Linked DNA regions of Chitinimonas arctica. The protein of the gene in region 2 interacts with the protein of the main gene of each other region in a pairwise test. Links are inferred from orthologs where the notes say so. Each region holds a gene or a part of one and is shown on either strand. Other genes may lie near its edges.

Region 1 (3,820 bases), 650 kb from region 2 along the record:
CATTGGAAGGACGGCAAGCCGGTCGGCCAGCTCAGCGTGGATTGGCTGGGCGCGACTTCCACCCTGGTTCCCAGCCTCAATCCCTTGGGCGACTACCGTGCCACCCTGGTGCCGGCCGGCGACGGCTGGCGATTGCAGCTGGCGACCCTGGCGGGTGTGCTGCAATTGAATGGCGGGGGTGACTGGCAGGCGAAGCAGGGCCTTCGCGGTGAAGTCAGCCTGAAGGCCGCGCCTGGGGCGGAAGCACAGCTGGCTCCCTTCCTTGGCCAGATCGGGCCGGGCGGCCCGGATGCGGCGCGCACGATCAAATTTGGCGATTAGTGGGCGTGGCTTCTGTCGGAATGATGATCTGTGGTGTTTTTGCCGGTTCTCGCCTATAATCCTCGCCTCCTTGCCAAGGCAAGGTCGTGGGGGGGTTGGCGGAATTGGTAGACGCACCAGATTTAGGTTCTGGCGCCGCGAGGTGTAAGAGTTCGAGTCTCTTACCCCCCACCAGCTGCAAGCAAGGATGAAAAAGCCGCAATGGGATGCCCCCAGGCGGCTTTTTTTGTATGTCCGAAAGCGTCGGCGTACTGGCGCGCAACTACGCCTTGCCAATTACCGAAAAGTTTCAGACAATCGCGGGCTTAGTGTGGGAGAGGTGCCGAGCGCATTCTCCTACGCCACGGGATTATTTTAGTCGTCGGCACCTGCCGGCGGTTTGAGCGCATATTCGCAACACAGGATAGATTGACCATGCAAGCACAACTGGAAACGCTGGGCCAACTGGAGCGTCGTCTCGACTTCGCCATCCCGTCCGCCGATATCGAAACCGCCGTGGATGCCCGTCTCAAGAAGGTGGCGCGTAACGCACGTATCCAGGGCTTCCGCCCGGGCAAGGCGCCCATGAAGCTGGTGGCGGCCAATTACGGCATGCAGGTTCGCGAAGAAGTACTGGGCGAGCAAGTGCAATCGGCATTCGCCAAGGCAGTGCAGGCACAAGCGCTGCGCGTGGCGGGCTTCCCCCGTTTTGAAGGCAAGCCGGCCGAAGGCGATGCATTCAATTTCAGCGCCACCTTCGAGGTTTACCCCGAAGTCGTGGTGGGTGACCTGTCCGGCAAGGAAATCGAGCGTCCGGTATTGGCCGTGACCGATGCCGAAGTGGACAAGACCATCGAGATCCTGCGTAAGCAGCGCACCCGTTTCGATCGCGTCGAACGTGCCGCCGAGAAGGGCGATCGCGTGATCGTCGACTTCAAGGGCACCATCGACGGTGTCGCCTTTGCCGGCGGCTCCAGCGAGAACTATGCCTTCCAGGCTGGCGAAGGCCAGATGCTGCCGGAATTCGACAGCGCCGTGCTGGGCATGAAGGAAGGCGACAGCAAGACTTTCGACCTGTCCTTCCCGGCTGAATACCAAGGCAAGGAAGTGGCCGGCAAGACCGCCCAGTTCGAAGTCAGCGTGAAGAACGTGGCCGGCGCGCAAGTGCCCGAGCTGGACAGCGAATTCGCCAAGCTGCTGGGTATCGCCGATGGCGATGTGGCCAAGCTGCGCGCCGAGATCCGCAAGAACGTCGAACGCGAAGTGAAGCGTCGCCTGACCGCCCGTGCCAAAGAAGCGGTCATGCAAGCCCTGCTGGAAGTCAGCCCGATCGAAGTGCCGCGCGCGCTGATCGGCCAGGAAATCGGCCGTCTGGTCGAAAACGCCAAGCAGGAAATGCAACAACGCGGCTTCGACCCCAAGGACATGCCTTTCCCGCAGGAACTGTTCGAAGAACAAGCCAAGCGCCGCGTCAGCCTGGGCCTGATCCTCGCCGAAGTGGTGCGCGCCAACGGCCTGCAAGCCAAGCCGGAGCAGATCACCGCCATCGTCGAAGAATTCGCCGAGAGCTATGAGCATCCGGAAGATGTGGTCAAGTGGTACTATGCCAGCCGGGATCGCCTCGAAGGGCCGGAAGCACTGGCATTGGAAGACAATGTGGTTGAGTTTGTGTTTGCCAAGGCCAAGACGGTCGAAAAGCAGTTGGCATTTGATGAACTGATGGGCCAACAAGCCTGACGTTTGTCTAAAGTTCTAGCCGCTGCTTGAAAACGGGCTCGCCCGCCTTACCTTAAGATAGGTAAGTGCCGGCCGGGCCTTTTTTCATCCGGCACCCCTCTACGACTCGCCGATTGAGAAGGACAGCATGAGCAACTGGAATCCCGCCGACTGGCGCAATACCCAAACCGAACCACAGGGCCTCGGCTATGTGCCGATGGTGATCGAACAGAGTGGTCGCGGGGAGCGTGCCTACGACATCTATTCCCGCCTTTTGAAGGAACGGGTGATCTTCCTGGTAGGTCCGGTAAACGACGTCACCGCCAATGTGGTGGTCGCGCAGATGCTCTTCCTGGAATCCGAGAATCCGGACAAGGACATCTTCCTGTACATCAACAGCCCGGGCGGGTCCATCTCGGCCGGTATGTCGATCTACGACACCATGCAATTCATCAAGCCGGATGTTTCCACCCTGTGCGTGGGCATGGCGGCCAGCATGGGTGCTTTCCTGTTGCAGGCCGGCACCAAGGGCAAGCGTTTTGCCCTGCCCAATTCGACGGTCATGATTCACCAGCCACTGGGCGGTTACCAGGGCCAGGCGACCGATATCGAGATCCATGCCAAGTACATCCTCAGCCTGCGCGAGCGGCTGAACAAGCTGATGTCGGAGCACACCGGGCGTTCTCTGGAAGAGATCACCCGCGACAGCGACCGCGATAATTTCATGACTGCCGCCGAAGCCCAGGCTTATGGCCTGGTGGATCAGGTGATTACCTCGCGTCAGGCCCTTGCTTAAGCTTGTAGGCTTTCATCCCGTCGGACCGGCGCTGCCGGTCCGCAGGTTTTCCGAATACGGTCGCGTGAGCGATCGCTTAGCAATGGCGAGGTTGCCATGACCGATAAAGAAAAACTCCTTTACTGCTCCTTCTGCGGCAAGAGCCAGCATGAAGTACGCAAGTTGATCGCCGGACCGCAGGTTTTCATCTGCGACGAGTGTATCGAACTGTGCAACGATATCGTGCGCGAAGAGCTGCAAGGCGGCGGCGCCGCGACCAGCGCGGCCGCCAAGACGCCGGGCGGTAACAAGCTGCCCTCGCCGGCCGAGATACGCGCTTCGCTGGACCAGTATGTGATCGGCCAGGACAAAGCCAAGAAGACCTTGGCGGTTGCCGTATACAACCACTACAAGCGCCTTGCCAACCCGGCTGCCAAGGCGGGCGACGTGGAGCTGGCCAAGTCCAATATCCTGTTGATCGGGCCTACCGGTTCGGGCAAGACGCTGTTGGCGCAGACCCTGGCCCGCTTGATCGATGTACCCTTCGTGATGGCCGATGCCACCACGCTGACCGAGGCTGGCTATGTCGGCGAGGATGTCGAGAACATCATCGCCAAGCTGCTGCAAAAGTGTGATTGGGATATCGAGAAGGCGCAGCGCGGCATTATCTATGTCGACGAAATCGACAAAATTTCGCGCAAGTCCGACAATCCGTCCATCACCCGCGACGTATCGGGCGAAGGCGTGCAGCAGGCCTTGCTGAAACTGATCGAAGGGACGGTCGCGTCCATTCCTCCTTCGGGCGGCCGCAAGCACCCGAACCAGGAGTTCCTGCAGGTCGATACCACCAATATCCTGTTTATCTGCGGCGGCGCCTTCGACGGACTGGTCAATGTGATCCGCCAGCGTTCGCAAAAGGGCGGCATCGGTTTTGGCGCTTCGGTCCAGTCCAAGGAATCGGGCAAGGACGTGGGCAAGACCCTGCGCGAAACCGAGCCGGAAGACTTGATCAAATTCGGCCTGATCCCT
Region 2 (16,071 bases):
GCATGGGCCAGCAAGGACGGGCTGCAGACCGGCATTTCCCACTCCTCCAGGAAGGGGTGGGTGAAATAACCGGGCCAGTCGCCCGGTCCGCGCCGGATCGCCACGTCGAAAGGATTGTCCAGGCGGGTGATATCGCGGTCCGAGGTCATCAGCCGCAGCTCGATCTCCGGGTGCAGGCGCTGGAATTGCGTCAACCTGGGCAGTAGCCAGTGCATGGCCAGGGTGGGGGTGGAGTTCACCACCAGGCGGCGCTGGCGGTTTGGCTGCATCAGTTGTGCGGTGGCATTGGCGATGATGTCCAGGCCATCCTGGACCTGGACCAGATAGCGCCAGCCGACCTCGCTCAGCTTGACCCGGCCGCCGCTGCGCTCGAACAGGCGTACGCCCAGCCACTCTTCCAGCTGCTTTATCTGTTTGCTCACAGCGCCATGGGTAACGAACAACTCGTTGGCCGCCGCCGAAAAGCTTTCCAATCGGGCGGCAGCCTCAAAGGCGCGGAGGGCATTCAAGGGCGGTAGGTTTTGGCTCATAGCTGTGATTTTATCTCACAGAGGCTGTCGCAATTACTCGTTTGTGCGCGACCGGGCTTACGCGTAACCTGCGCGCCAATCGCTTCGGGATGAGTTCGCTTTTACCGCCGCCGGGCAGCTTGGCGCGCATCAAGGCAAGCACCGTATAGCGGCAAATCGCCGCCCTACCCGAATCGCATATAAAATAGGCAGCTTCGTGCGAAAGCATCGAGCTGATCCGGCAGTCCCGGCCGGATGGGCAGCAAGCAAGTGCTTCCCGGAAAAATCGCAACCGCAACCGCAAAGGTCACCATCATGCTAGTAGCCTACCGCCAGCACGTCGCAGAGCGCGCCGCACTGGGTATCCCACCGCTCCCACTCAATGCCCATCAGGTTGCCGACCTGGTCGAGCTGTTGAAGAGCCCGCCTGCTGGCGAGGAGGCCGTGCTGGTTGAACTGCTGACCCACCGTGTACCGCCAGGCGTGGACGACGCCGCCAAGGTCAAGGCTTCCTTCCTGGCCGCCGTGGCCGAAGGCAGCGTGGCTTCGCCGCTGGTCTCGCGCGCCCTGGCCACCGAGCTGCTGGGCACCATGGTCGGCGGCTACAACGTCAAGCCCCTGATCGACCTGCTGGACGTGGCCGAACTGGCCGCCATCGCCGCCGCCGGCCTGAAGAAGACCCTGCTGGTATTCGACTACTTCCATGACGTGAAGAACAAGGCCGATGCCGGCAACGCCCACGCCAAGGCCGTGCTGCAAAGCTGGGCCGATGCGGAATGGTTCACCAGCCGCCCGGAAGTGGAAAAGAAGATCACCATCACTGTCTTCAAGGTCACCGGCGAAACCAATACCGACGATCTGTCGCCGGCGCCGGATGCCTGGTCGCGGCCCGATATCCCGCTGCACGCCATCGCCATGCTGAAGAATGCCCGCGAAGGCATCGTGCCGGACAACGCCGGCAGCGTCGGCCCGGTCAAGTTGATCGCCGAACTGAAGGCCAAGGGCAACCTGGTCGCCTACGTCGGCGACGTGGTCGGTACCGGCTCCAGCCGCAAGTCCGCCACCAACTCGGTGGTCTGGTATACCGGCGAAGATATTCCTTTCGTGCCGAACAAGCGTTTCGGCGGCCTGTGCCTGGGCGGCAAGATCGCCCCCATCTTCTTCAATACCCAGGAAGACTCCGGCGCGCTGCCGATTGAAGTCGATGTGTCCGCCCTGAACATGGGCGACGTGGTCGATGTCTACCCGTATGACGGCAAGATCGAGAAGAATGGCGCCGTTGTCGCCAACTTCGAACTGAAATCCGACGTGCTGTTCGACGAAGTCCGCGCCGGCGGCCGTATCAACCTGATCATCGGCCGCGGCCTGACCAGCAAGGCCCGCGAAGCACTGGGCCTGGCGCCCAGCACGGCATTCCGCCTGCCCAAGGACCCGGTCAACTCCGGCAAGGGCTTCTCGCTGGCGCAGAAGATGGTCGGCCGCGCCTGCGGCCTGCCGGAAGGCCAGGGCGTACGCCCGGGTACCTATTGCGAACCGAAGATGACCACCGTCGGCTCGCAGGACACCACCGGCCCGATGACCCGCGACGAACTGAAGGACCTGGCTTGCCTGGGCTTCAGCGCCGATATGGTCATGCAATCGTTCTGCCACACGGCGGCCTACCCCAAGCCGGTGGACGTGAAGATGCACAAGGAACTGCCGGCCTTTATCTCCACCCGCGGCGGCGTGGCCCTGCGCCCCGGCGACGGCGTGATCCACTCCTGGCTGAACCGCTTGCTGCTGCCGGACACCGTCGGCACCGGCGGTGACTCGCACACCCGCTTCCCCATCGGCATCTCCTTCCCGGCCGGCTCCGGCCTGGTCGCCTTTGCCGCCGCCACCGGCGTGATGCCGCTGGATATGCCGGAATCGGTGCTGGTCCGCTTCAAGGGCAAGATGCAGCCTGGCGTCACCCTGCGCGACCTGGTCAACGCCATTCCGCTGTACGCCATCAAGGCCGGTCTGTTGACCGTGGCCAAGGCCGGCAAGACCAACGTCTTCTCCGGCAAGATCCTGGAAATCGAAGGCCTGCCCGACCTGAAGGTGGAACAGGCATTCGAATTGTCCGACGCATCGGCCGAACGCTCGGCCGCCGGCTGTACCGTGCATCTGGACAAGGCGCCCATCATCGAATACATGACGTCCAACATCACCCTGATGAAGACCATGATCGCCAATGGCTACGCCGACGCCCGCACGCTGGAACGCCGCATCAAGTCCATGCAGGACTGGATCGCCAAGCCGGAACTGTTGAAGGGCGACGCCGATGCCGAATACGCCGCCGTGATCGAAATCGACCTGGCCGATATCCATGAACCCATCGTTGCCTGCCCGAACGACCCGGACGATGTAAAGACGCTGAGCGAAGTCGCCGGCGCCAAGATCGACGAAGTGTTCATCGGTTCCTGCATGACCAATATCGGCCACTTCCGCGCCGCCGGTAAGCTGTTGGACGGCAATGTCGATATCCCGGTCAAGCTCTGGATCGCCCCGCCGACCAAGATGGACGCGCAGCAACTGACCGAAGAAGGCTACTACGGCATCTTCGGCAAGAGCGGCGCCCGTACCGAAATGCCGGGCTGCTCGCTGTGCATGGGTAACCAGGCGCAAGTGCGCGAAGGCGCCACGGTGATGTCCACCTCCACCCGTAACTTCCCCAACCGCCTGGGCAAGAACTCCAATGTCTACCTGGGTTCCGCCGAACTGGCCGCCATCTGCTCCAAGCTGGGCCGTATTCCTACCAAGGAAGAGTATATGGCTGCGGTGGGCGTGCTGGATGCCAAGTCGGCCGAGGTGTATCGCTACCTCAACTTCAATGAAATCAAGGACTACCAGGACGTCGCGAATACCGTGACGATTGGCTGAATCCCGGTCCCGTAGGAATAAAAAAGCCCTGTGGTTCATTCTGCAGGGCTTTTTTAACTTATGACTGCACGTCGATCACCAGCTTGCCCAGTGCCTTGCCCGCTTCCAACTTGCGGTGGGCATCCGCCGCCCGGGCCAGATCGAATCTTTCTTCATCGACCAGGGGTTTGAGTCGGCCGGTATCCACCAGATGGCGGACCTCGTCCAGGATGCGGCCCTGCTGCTCGCGGCCGCGGCCATACATCATGGCGCTGAGGACCAACACGGTGTGCAGATTGGCGCCGCGCAGATAGAGCGGGGCCAGGTTATGGCTGCTCGCACCCATCACCGTGATCACATCGCCACCGGGGCGGACCAGCAGGAAGGATTGGTCCAGCACCGCGCCGCCGACCGTATCGAATACCACGTCGAAACCATCGCCGAGCTGATGGCGGGCAAGGATCTCGTCCGATGGCGTCTCGCGGTAATTGATGGCCACATCGGCACCCAGCGAGCGGGCGATATCGCCCTTGGCCTGCGACGACACCGTGGTAAAAACCTTGGCGCCGGCCGCCTTGGCCAACTGGATGGCGACATGGCCCACGCCGCCGGTACCACCGTGTACCAGCACCGTCGTGTCCTTGTTCAGCTTGACCTTGTCGCACAAGGCCAGCCAAGCAGTCGCGGCGACCAGGGGCAGGGCGGCCGCTTCGCGGAAACCCAGGCTGCGCGGCTTGAGCGCGATCAGTTCGGCATCGACCACGGTGTACTCGGCCAGGGCGCCGGCCAGGTCGGCATGCTGGCCACGAATACCGCCCGCAAAACCGAATACTTCGTCACCCACCCGAAAGCGCGAAACCGGATCGGCCACCGCTTCGATCACCCCGGCGAAATCGCCATGCAATATGGCCGGGAACTGGTGCGGCGTCATCGGCAGCTTGAACTGGCGGACCTTGGTATCGATGGGATTGACGCTGCTGGCGTAGACCTTGACCAATACTTGGCCAGGACCCGGCTTGGGCATGGGCAGATCGACCAGTTGGAGGACGGCGGGGCTACCTTGTTCGACGGCGACGATGGCTTTCATGGGAATTCCTTTTATGAGTAGTGGAGCGGGCCGGCAAGGTTGGCCCCGAGGCGTTGCCATTCTGCTGGTGGTCAGAAGAGGTATAAACCAGTCCACGGCGAATACACTGTGAACTGAAAGTGTTTAATCAAGGTGCCGACCATGGAACGATTCAGCCAAAGGGTCGCCGGACTGGAAGAGTTCGTGCGGGTAGCCGAAGCACGCAGCTTTGTACGCGCGGCCGAAAGCCTGAACCTATCGACCTCCGGTATCGCCAAGGCCATCAGGCAACTGGAAGCCCGCCTGGGCGTACGGCTGCTGAACCGCACCACCCGCCAGGTCAGCCTGACCGATGACGGCGCCACCTTCTACGCCCGCGCCAAGCAGCTGCTAAGCGACTACGCCGATGCCGAGGCGGAGCTATCGGCCAAAGAAGCACTACGGGGCCTGATCCGCATCGAAATGCCGGTGGTCTACGGCCGTCTGCTATTCCTGCCGCACCTGGTCAAGTTCCTCGACCGCCATCCTGCGCTCAGGGTGGATGTGCGCATGAGCGACCACTTCGTCGACCTGGTCGCCGAGGGCGCGGACCTCGCCCTGCGCGTAGGGACACTGGACAGCTCCGACCTGGTCGCCCGCCCGCTCGGCCATGTCCACCTCGGCACCTATGCAGCACCGGACTACCTTGCCCGCCACGGCCAGCCAAGCCACCCGGACGAGCTGGCCGGGCATCGCCTGCTGGCCTACACCTATCCCTCCGGCCGGGTGCGCAAGCTGCTTTACCAGCAGGCAGGCAAGCCCATGCTGATCGACGCCCTCGATGCCGTCGCCCTGTTCAACAACGGCGAAGCGTGGACCGATGCCGCCATGGCGGGCCTGGGGATCGCCCAGCTGCCAACCTTCCATGCCAGTGCGGGCGTGGCGGCCGGCAAGCTGGTGCCCATACTGCAGGGGTGGGATGCGACCGATATTCCCATTCATCTGGTCTATCCGTCGCGGCGGTATCTGCCGGCCAGGGTGAAGGCGTTGATCGACTTTGTTTTGAACGAGGTGTCGAGGGTGGAGTAGGGGGGGCGGGCGATGGAATCGATTGGCTTTACCCCAACACTTCCGGCTTGCCGGGAAGTGTTGCGACAACTTTTCCGACGATCGGTCAAGGCCTTTCATGTCACGGCGGCAAGCACTTGATAACACTACATCTAGTGGTTGCTTGCCCTGTCCGGCCCGGTATTTAGTGAATCCGCACTTTTCGAGGGGGGGCTGCCAATGCTATTATCGCTTCAGTGCAGTCCCCTTTAGAGGGGCGGCCCAGAGCAGATAATTCATGAATTTTCAAGAATTCTTGGGCATCACACTCAGGCGCAGTCCTGGTCATGCACTGCATGCCGGTCCCGCCCCGGCCAGTCCGCCACACGGTGGACCACACCGCCGGGCGACAGCGATTTGGCGGCATATCTTCGAATGAGATAGACGCAATCCCGATCACCAGCGTATCGCGCCTGACCCGACCACCACGCTGGATGCCGCATCGGCGTCCGTGCAACCCCCAATTTGGAGACCCCCGCCATGCTGTCATGGGACGACAACCCCGATACGCAGAAAACCACCGACGAGCCGACTGCCCCTCAGCAGCCCGCCGCTCCCCGGTACTCGTTCGAATCTGCCCCGGCGGTAGCCGATTTCAACACGGCCAGCGTGCAAGCTCCCACCACCAGCCGCATCAGCGCGGTAGACAAGCGCATCATCAACGGCGGCACCGACGTCAACCAGCTGGTACCGTTCAAGTACAAGTGGGCCTGGGAGAAATACCTGTCCAGCTGCGCCAACCACTGGATGCCGCAAGAAGTGAATATGCAGCGCGATATCGAGCTGTGGAAGAGCCCCAACGGCCTGACCGAGGACGAGCGCCGCATCGTCAAGCGCAACCTGGGTTTCTTCGTCACCGCCGATAGCTTGGCCGCCAACAATATCGTACTGGGCACCTACCGCCATATCACCGCGCCGGAATGCCGCCAGTTCCTGCTGCGCCAGGCGTTCGAGGAAGCCATCCACACCCACGCCTACCAATACATCGTGGAAAGCCTGGGCCTGGACGAGTCGGAGATCTTCAACGCCTATCACGAGATCAAGTCCATCCGCGACAAGGATGATTTCCTGATCCCGTTTATCGACACCCTGACCAACCCCAACTTCAAGACCGGCACGCTCGAAGCCGACCAAGCCCTGCTCAAGAGCCTGATCGTGTTCGCCTGCATGATGGAAGGCATCTTCTTCTACGTGGGCTTCGTGCAGATCCTGTCGCTGGGCCGCCAGAACAAGATGACCGGCGCCGCCGAGCAGTACCAGTACATCCTGCGCGACGAATCGATGCACTGCACCTTCGGTATCGACCTGATCAACACCATCAAGCTGGAAAACCCGCAGCTATGGACCGAGGAATTCAAGGCCAGCCTCACGAGCCTGTTCCAGAAGGCGGTTGAGCTGGAATATGCTTACGCGGAGGACACCATGCCACGCGGTGTGTTGGGTCTGAATGCGCCGATGTTCAAGGAATACCTGCGCTTTATCTGTAATCGCCGGATGCAGCAGATCGGCCTGGAAGCGATGTTCCCGGGCGCGACCAATCCCTTCCCCTGGATGAGCGAGATGATTGATTTGAAGAAGGAGAAGAACTTCTTCGAGACGCGGGTGATTGAATATCAGAGTGGTGGGGCTTTGAGTTGGGATTGAGGAATTGTGTGCGTGGGGGCATAAGTTGAAATTTCGCCCCCATAAGCTGCAATTTTTGTGCTGCCGACAATATGTAGCCAAGCAAAAGCCCTGCAAACTGCAGGGCTTTTGCTTGTTGACGGGCAATGATTTAGCGATGCAAACGCTTAGCGTTATTTTGCTTGTAGCCTGAGTTATGCAGCCAAGACTTCCTTGGCGAGACGTTGCACGTCTGTCGCCTCGAAGTAACAGACCTTGATGTACTTATTGCCAATCTCCAATGCTGGGATGGCTGGCGGCTTTACTCCGTACCGGAAACGGTAACTTCTACCCGGCGGTCTGGTTGTAAACAGATGATTAGTTTCCTGGTCTTTTTCAAACCAGGGCACTCATCGGGCTTGGTCACGGGTTCCGCACCGTCCACCCCGCGTGCATCGATCCGATCACCCGGAATACCGGCCGAGTTAACCAGATGGGCTTTGACGGCTTCAGCGCGGCGTGTTGAGAGCGCTTGGTTGTAAGTGTGCGAACCAATACGGTCGGTGTGTCCGACTACCGTTATGATGCCTAGCTTGTTGCCCTTCAAACCATCTGAAAATTTGTCGAGTGCCTGCTTGCCTTCGGGTTTGACGGTGGACTTATCAAAATCAAACAGCGAATCGGCTGAGAAGCTCACCTTTTGCGGTGTGGGTGGTGGCACTGGTGGACGCTGCATCACCACGGGAGGGGGAGGTGATGGTGCGACATACACGGGCTCAGGCTGCCGTATGGGTGCGGCCGGCGCTGGCGCTTTACCACCAAAGCGGTAGAGCAGGCCAACCGAGATCAAGTCAATATCGCCACGATTCCCTACCGCGTCGTTGATACGGTAGCGCTCTAGCTCGGTGCGCATGCCGAGTGAGTCGGTAAAGGCATATTGCAGGCCCAAGCCAAATTTGTAGAGCGTATCGCGCTTGCTGGGGGTCGGATTGAGCACGACGACTGAGCCGGTACCGCTAAATCGATCCTTGGCGCGAATAGAGGTAGCGCCCAGCCTGCCAAATGCGGCAAACCGGTCAGTGAAAGGCAGCAAGCCGACCAGATCGAGATTCAGGCCCCGCAGTTTGATCTCGCCACTCAGGGTGCCAGCCGGCACGGTAGTGGCGGTATAACCGAACTTACCGAGATCGAAATAACCACCCTCCATCGCAAAGTAGGGGCTGAATTGATAGCCGCCAAACAGCTTGTAGCCCGTACTTCGGTTATCGCTGTCGATTAAGGTGCTGGTATAGCCGCTACCCAGCAAATCACTGTTGATGCGTGCTTCGTCAATTTTTGCCCGTGACTGGCCGGCATTGAATCCGGCGTACCAGCCGGCATCGTCAGCAATGGCATATTGGCCGACTGCGATTGCCAGCGTCAGCAAGCCTATGGCCTTGGGGCCGCTTATTGGTTGCATTGTGTTCTCCAGAGTGGATTGAGCTGATCCGTATCCGGGCAACCACTGCTGGTAATGGCAGATGGGTGATCCCGGACGACTGACAGGCATTGCCTGTCAGCCTTCACTTGTTGTGTATGGCGGTCATGGCGCAGGAACGTTGATCACCGTATCAACCAGCGTGATCGCAGCGCCTAGCGACAAGGCCCGGCCATTCAAGGTCAGGATCGAGGTGTTGCCAGCCGTGGAGAACGCAACGCCGGACTGGGCGATGATGGTACCAACCATGGTTCCGCCACCGGCCGCATTGATGATGGCGGCGCTACCCACCTGCCAGTAAACGTTCTTGGCCAATGCCCCACCTGTGAGAATGATGCTTTGCGGGAAGGCCGCTCCAGGACCGCCCACGCCCAGGGTGGAGGACATCTGAAAGACAAAGACTGCATTGGCATTGCCTTGCGCATCCAGGGTCAGATCGCCACCCTGGATCAGGAAGGAACCGCTCGGCGCGGTATAGACGCCCGGTGTCAGGGTGAGCCCAGCCAGATTGCCGCCGGGATTGGCGCCAGGAGGCATTGCTACGAGCGCCTGGTAGGCGGTTTGTGCATCCAGTCTGGCTTGGGTGGCGATGGCACAGGCGGGGGCATTGGCCCCCGCCGAGGTAGGGCCGGTCGTGGAGTTGGTGCAGGTATAGATCGTCCCGTTAACGGCACCGATATTGGCTGGGGTCTGGGTGTAGATGTCCCCTGCGGTATCGTGAAAACCGGTGATTGCCGACGTGCCGGTTGCAGTGGTGCCGATATTGCCGTTGATCAGCGTCAAGGTACCGGTATTGGTCATGCCGGCGGTGCCGCCGAAGGTACCGAATGGCGCCACGGTGCCTAGCGGGACGGCGGGTTCAAAGACAGGCGCTGCTGCGGTCGTGAAGGTCCAGTTATTGGGTACCGGCCCAATAGCCAGCTCGTTACCCCTTACGTCCGTCACGCCTCTGTAAATCTGCGCCGTGTAAGTGGTGCTGTTCATCAGTGGTGCCAGCGGCGTAAAGGTTGCGATGTGGCTTGTGGCATCGTATTGAACGGTGCCTGCTACCGATGCGTTGCCGTTGAGCAAGGTGAATTGCGTTGTGGTGAGCGTCAGGGGCGACATCGCCTCGCTGAAAAGCACGGTGACAAGGGTGTCAGTGCCAACGTTGGTGGCATTCGCTGCTGGGAAGGTGGAAAGCAGGGTCGGTGCGGTGTTGTCTGCTACTACTCCAATCGTGAATTGCCAGGAGTACGGCATGACCATGGCGTTCATGGCCACATCGGTCACGGCGGTGCTGATGGTTGCCAAGCAGGTAGCGCCTGATGGCAAGGGGTTGATGGGTACAAACGTTGCCACTCGGCTGTTGACCGCATAGCCGACTGTACCGGCAACCGGCGTGTTGGCCGGGCAGGCAAGCTTGAAACTGGCGGAATTGAAGGTAAGCGGCGCCATGGCTTCGCTAAACGTGGCGGTTATCTGGGTATTGGTGGCGACGTTGTTAGCGCCAAGCAGCGGCAGGGTAGAGGTCACCGTAGGTGCAGTCGTATCGCCAGTCGTACCGGTAGTGAAAGTCCAGGTAAAGGGTGCAGCCATGGCATTGGCTGCCACATCCCTGACTCCCGTAGTGATTGTTGCGGTACAGGTGATGTTGGCCGGCAGTGGGCTATTGGGTATGAAGGTGGCAACGTTGCCGCTGACCGTATAACCCGTGGTACCGGCGACAGGTGTACCGACCGGGCAGGCCAAGCTGAAGTGGTTGGTGTCGATGGTGAGTGGATCCATGGGCTCGCTAAAACTGGCCGTGATCCGGGAGTTCAGCGCCACGCCGGTTGCGTTTGCCAAGGGGATGATCGAGCTGACGGTTGGTGCGGTGATATCGACCGCCGCATCGATGCCGGTGGTGAATGTCCAGCTGAAGTTGCTGGCCAACGCGATGCCACCGGTGTCTTTGGCGCCTGTTGTGATGGTGGCGGTACAGGTGGTGCGGGCGGGTAGATTGTTGGCTAGCGTTAACGAGGCCACGCTGCCTAGCGCTTTGTAAGTCACGCTGCCTGTTTGGGTTGCGGTGGCAGGGCAGGTCAACGTAAAGCTGGTACTGGTGAGTGTGTTGGGGTCCATCGCCTTGCTGAAGGCGGCGGTGATGATCTTGGTATTGATGGGTACCGCCGTGGCATTGGGCGTTGGTGCGACGGCCGTTACAGTGGGGGCAATAGGCACAACGCCGCCTGTGCCTAGTATCGGATCAGGGCTCCCGTCATCACCACCGCAGGCCGCCAGCAATGCCACTAGCAGCAGCGCGGTGCATTCCCCCAGTTTCCTGGTGTATCTCGCCATCGTATTCATGTGCTTCCCCTTTGCAGTCAGATCCAGCAAACCAAGGCTTAAATGACCTGGTTAACGTAATGACTGAGGTACGGCCCCATGGACTGGCACTACACCTCAACGAGGAGCAAGCAATACTCGGCTGAAAAGCACAGGTCTGTTCGTGACCGCACATAGCGGTTTTCTGACCAGGGAAACCAATGCTATAAAGTGATGCCGGCAGCACTTTATCTACGGGTACTTAGCAGCGCCGTAAGTGGCATCGGCCCCAGACGCCTCTGCAATGCAAAGAGCGGCAAGGGGAGGCGTAAAGGCCCGGACAGAGCTTCCACATGATTGGCAGGCAAAGCTCAGATCGCTCAAATATCGAACAGATAAAAGGCTGCCTCTAGCCACGCTAACGGGTCAATATGGTCATATTGCCGTTCTGGCTGATCGCCACGCCGGACTCGTTACTTAACTCCGTTGGAATAATCAGCTGGCGACTCTTTGCCGCTTACCCAGTCCGGCGTGGCGACAGATCACGAATCCAACACAACTATCTAATTTTAAATAGAATTGTTCTTAACTTGGGTGGATTGGGGGGTGGCGTGGCCAGAGGTGGGGGACTTTGACCGGCCAACGGGAGATGAAAAAAGCGTGGAGAATAATGGCCCACTGCCCCGAGGCTTCAAGCTTGCGGACACGGCGCTAGCCTCGTTGGCGAACTACGCCTTGAACCTGACGATCGGGTTGATGAGGCATATGGGAAGCGCCTTAGGCAGCGTGAACGGAACGGGAGCAAGTAGCGATGCTGTTGCGGCCTAGGCGCACTTCACTCTAGAATCAGCACTAGCGCTCTATTCATAAGCGGCAAGTCAATAATTTCACGATTTGCCACGGTTTGGCGAGAATTTCACGATTTGCCTCAATCTGATTTCTTTTTTTTCCTGCGGTTATTAATGCAACTCTTTGATTCGTATGTGATAAAAATTTCAGCTTTCACTGCTATGCACAAATTGTTGTTGGTCACGGACACATGAAGCTGTTTTTTGGACACATAACGATGCTCGGTGTATGTCGTCGACTACGGCTCGGATATGCCCATACAAGCAGTGCGATTGGGGCTAGAGTCTAGGCCTCGTCTAGCCATGGTGATCGACGCTAGGTTTGTTTGGCCCCACTTACAGTGAGGCCAAATCATTCAAGCTGATTGATTTGTCCTGCCGTCTGTTGCAATAGGACTAGTCCCAGCAAGCCGGGCCTGGCCTATCATCTTAGGCAGTAGGCTTATGAATTGCTCGATCTGCAAACGATTTTTAGAGCATCCTGGCGATCCGCTTTCCGTAGATTGCGGCGGAGATTGCTGGGGCTGCGTTGGCGAAATCGAAGCTCAAATGGGCCATGAGCCGTCGCTTGCCAAGGTGCGGGAGGAGTTTGCCCGTGGCCTTCGGCCCAGGTCACCATCGGTCCATCTATTTGACTGTTAGAACACAAGGGTGCCCAGTGATCGAGAACATTCCGTCCCTCGCCTTCGCAGCAGCATCTGCGCTGCTCGGGGCATTTTTCATTCCGGTACTTGCTCGTCTCATCCCGCTGCGGCTTGAGCAATCGTGGAGGCGTGAAGTAATTGAATCGGGAAAGGAATTGGCGCAACCACTGGATCCAGGCAGATTCAATATCACATTCATTGAACGGATCGCAATAATTGCATCTTCCCTTACCATCTCGGCAATTGCACTCGATTTCGGCAACTTAAGCACGACGACGCTGGTAGCTACATTCTATTTTTTTGCAATGCTGCTGCTTCTGGCAATCAATCTGAAGCACTTATTGCTTCCTGATGTCATTGTTCAGTCAACGCTTTGGGTTGGCCTGTTATATCACGCGCTCGTGGGCGATCCATCAAACTTCGTCCTTGGTGCATGTGTAGCTTATCTAGCGCCCTATAGCCTATCCCTGTTTGTTAAGTTCCGAACCGGGAAGGAATTCGTCGGCCATGGGGATCTAAAGTGTTTCGCAATGGCTGGAGCATGGTTTGGCGTGCATTCGTTGCCAATGCTGTTCTTGGTCTTTTTTACGGTGTCCGTAGCTCTCGCCATAGCAGAAGCGTTCACTGTCCGCGCAAGTCGGCTGCTGCCGACCGGGATTGCACATGTAGTCTCATCAGTTGCAGTGTTGGCCGGGGGGTATATTGTCTAGCAATGTGGTCAACTGGACAACCCTGCGATCGGTAGGGATCCGCAGCCTATATGCAGTCTGGACCTTTACTTCCAAGGGGGTTTTTCAATGACGAAATTTGTATTGGCAATACTGTTGGGAATCGCAAGCCTCGGCGCGGCCGCCGACAAGATCGATGACCAGATAGTGAACGTGAGCGCCGAGGACAGGGACATGAACCTTGCCATCGGCCGGGCCAGGAGAACGCTGGACAAATTTTTGGCCTTGTATAGGGAACCCCCGGAAGGCGCGATCAATTTCAAATTGAAGGTGATGCTGTCGGACGACAACGGGGTTGAGCATTTTTGGTTTATTCCGTTCAAGGAAATCAAAGGCGGCTTTGCTGGCGTTCTTGCCAACGATCCGTCGATCGTCAATTCGGTAACTGCTGGCCAGGTCTATGCCTTCAAGCGCGAACAGATTACCGATTGGGGCTATGAGCTGAACGGAAAGCAGATAGGTAGCTTTACCGTTTGCGTCCTCTTCAAGACAATGCCGAAGGAAGAGGTTGCACGCTACAAGCAGGACCACGGCTTTGTGTGCGAAAACTAGTCCGGACTCAGACCATGGTGCTATGGCAAGCTGTACATAATCACTTCAGGAACAGCAATATTGCGAATGCAATACTGGAACTCGAAGCGTTCCTTTCTAGCCGGGATGCGCAGAAGTTTTCCTGCCTTATCGGCGCGTCGTTCTCGAATCCAAGTTCGTCGGTTGTCGATGAAATAAACCGATTCATTCATGCAAATGAAACGCAGTTCGAAGTGAAGGCCGTCTATCTTGAGATGAATGGTTTCGACATCAACTACGACCGATGGTATTTCGATCTGTTTGCCTATTCCAGCTATTTACCGGAATTCGATGAAACGGAATGGCTTTGTGAGTGGCAGTCACCTCACTGGCCTGAAGTTGAGCTCTTTGGTATGGATGCTGCTCGAGAGGCATTCGCGTGGTACCACGAGCAGCGCATTTGGAAATTCCAGCCTGACTTTGAGCCCGTCTACGAGGCAGCCATGTTGCTTGTCATGGCCAAGTTCGCTGATTTTGTTGGCTTGGCCCTGAAGGAGACTAATCTTGCGAAACGAATACCAGTTCTCGCAACTGCGCACGACTTTGAGTCGGTAGCTCGTTTTGAAGCCTAACAATGCCTATTTGATATACGAATTACGCGTCCAAACTCGGTTAACTTTCCAGCTGCGCATCCTGGATGTAGTAGGAGGGCTGAGAAGCAGGTGTGATCAAGGCCCGTGGGGGATCGCTGCATGGTAGCCAGCGCGAGAACGCCCGAAAAAGGGCGGTCGCGTGGGCAGCTTCTGGTGCGCCAGCTTGAGGCCAAGCCAATCTTTGCTCTGGCCACTCAATCGACTTAGCGCGCTAGCGCACGGACACCTGCTTTTTTCTCGCCCAAGGTTCATGCGTCCTGATCCCAGAACCCTGCAATTTCGCAGGCAGCAGGATTTTCTCAGAGGTCACCATGAACAATCCCAGCGAATCCACTACCCGTTACAACGCCGGCAAAACCGATGGCATCGATCCGAAACCAGGCGACCAGCAAGTGATGCCCGCCCCTGGTGAGCCAGCGCCAGTGCTAGGCCCAAAGTACCCGCTTGGTGAACCGGCCTATACCCGGCCTGCGAACGACCCCACTCAAGATGGGGCTATGGCAGCAGTCGCAAGGCAAGAGGTGGACAGATCCACGCAAGCGGTCAAACAGGACGCCCAGCAATTTCTCGCCTACTCGCAAGCCATCAGCATGGTGACCAGCGACGTGATTCAGCGTTACTTTGCCATTATCGAGCGTAATACCCAGCGTTATTGCCAAGCAGTCAACGCCTATCTCGATGCATTCCGAGAAGAGCTCACCAGTACCGGACGGGCCTTCGAGGAAGGGGATACCGCTACGCGCAAGGCAGCGGAATTGCCTTATTCACAGCGTTCAAGGACGGATGGTGCGCGTACCGACACCCGCTTGCAAAATCAGCGCGCATAGCTCGCCAGTAGTCGTCTAGACACCTGGCACATACGCGGCACCATAAGGCCCTGTCGATTCAACCAATCTCCACAATGGCGGGAGAGCGGTAGTTTGCGGGGCTTTTTTACGCCCTGCCGAGGTTGCTGATCTAGTTAGCCGGCGACGTCCAGGCCAGTGATCGTTCGCTGGCGTACGGACAGCGATTTCAATTGCACCCATTGTCGCCATGTCGCAACCATCCTGACGCCCCGCATCCCGCGGAGATCAGGCGTCTCCAAGAGGTCAACCTGAATATGTCTGCCCAAAAAAACTTCTCAGCCGGAGCAGGAAAAACTGCTGCAACTAGCCCTAAGTCGGATTCGAAACCCGAGCCAGCCAAACACACGGCGACCAGCACCAAAACAGACCCTAAACCGGCCGCCAAACCGCATGCCAAGTAGTCGTTTGCCCCCGTTGCACCTTGGTGCAACGGGGTTCAGCCAGCATACTAGCCAGTGCGCCGGAATTGCCAAGCGTAGCCTGGCGGTATTTTTTGTTTGAACCTGGCATCAGGCTGTAATTGAGCAAGCAAGATCGAAAGGTGCGATATATGGATGAACGCTTGTTAAGCCAGTTGCAGGAAGCAACCCGTTTAACATCGAAAGGTAGTTTGGCGGAGGCAACTGCGCTGATTCAACGCGCCCTTCGTAAAGATTTGCCCGAGCCGCCGACAGCAGAGACAGGTCCTGGCATGGAAAAAGACCCTATCGAGGGTGTTTTCTATGTGGTCGATACCCCGGCGCCGCCGCAAGACGAGGTGTTTGTCGACATTGCTGCAGGAAGCGACGCGCGCAGTACTTTCGTCGAGCACGGGGGGCACGGTTTTATCGACGGCACCTACAGCTGTGCAGCCGGTAGCCGCGCCTACAAGCTCTATATACCGGGTGCGTATCACGGCCAGCCCTTGCCTTTGATCGTGATGCTGCACGGC

What was found.
Region 1: the proteins of FNU76_RS03580 (region 2) and tig interact in binary tests that used the Escherichia coli proteins (3 or more experiments, as listed by UniProt). The link is inferred for Chitinimonas arctica from one-to-one orthologs.

Annotation. Positions count from the first base shown.
Region 1 is NZ_CP041730.1:1,461,575-1,465,394, reverse strand. The notes cover bases 1-2,886. They hold tig (trigger factor), read left to right. Parts: upstream 1-735; coding sequence 736-2,037; downstream 2,038-2,886. Other genes in these bases: clpP (ATP-dependent Clp endopeptidase proteolytic subunit ClpP), read left to right, coding at 2,165-2,812; gspN (type II secretion system protein N), read left to right, coding at 1-321. In the rest of the region: ATP-dependent Clp protease ATP-binding subunit ClpX, read left to right, coding at 2,909-3,820. UniProt on the Escherichia coli protein: Involved in protein export. Acts as a chaperone by maintaining the newly synthesized secretory and non-secretory proteins in an open conformation.
Region 2 is NZ_CP041730.1:807,540-823,610, reverse strand. Bases 6,538-9,375 are described here. They hold FNU76_RS03580 (OmpA family protein), read right to left. Parts: upstream 8,606-9,375; coding sequence 7,469-8,605; downstream 6,538-7,468. Other genes in these bases: FNU76_RS03575 (Ig-like domain-containing protein), read right to left, coding at 8,729-9,375; FNU76_RS03585 (ribonucleotide-diphosphate reductase subunit beta), read left to right, coding at 6,538-7,188. Also shown: FNU76_RS03605 (transcriptional regulator GcvA), read right to left, coding at 1-530; acnB (bifunctional aconitate hydratase 2/2-methylisocitrate dehydratase), read left to right, coding at 825-3,413; FNU76_RS03595 (zinc-dependent alcohol dehydrogenase family protein), read right to left, coding at 3,472-4,479; FNU76_RS03590 (LysR family transcriptional regulator), read left to right, coding at 4,621-5,526; more of FNU76_RS03585, read left to right, coding at 6,025-6,537; more of FNU76_RS03575, read right to left, coding at 9,376-10,825; FNU76_RS03565 (prepilin peptidase), read left to right, coding at 12,416-13,111; FNU76_RS03560 (YegJ family protein), read left to right, coding at 13,199-13,681; FNU76_RS03555 (hypothetical protein), read left to right, coding at 13,696-14,271; FNU76_RS03550 (hypothetical protein), read left to right, coding at 14,604-15,119; FNU76_RS03545 (extracellular catalytic domain type 1 short-chain-length polyhydroxyalkanoate depolymerase), read left to right, coding at 15,691-16,071.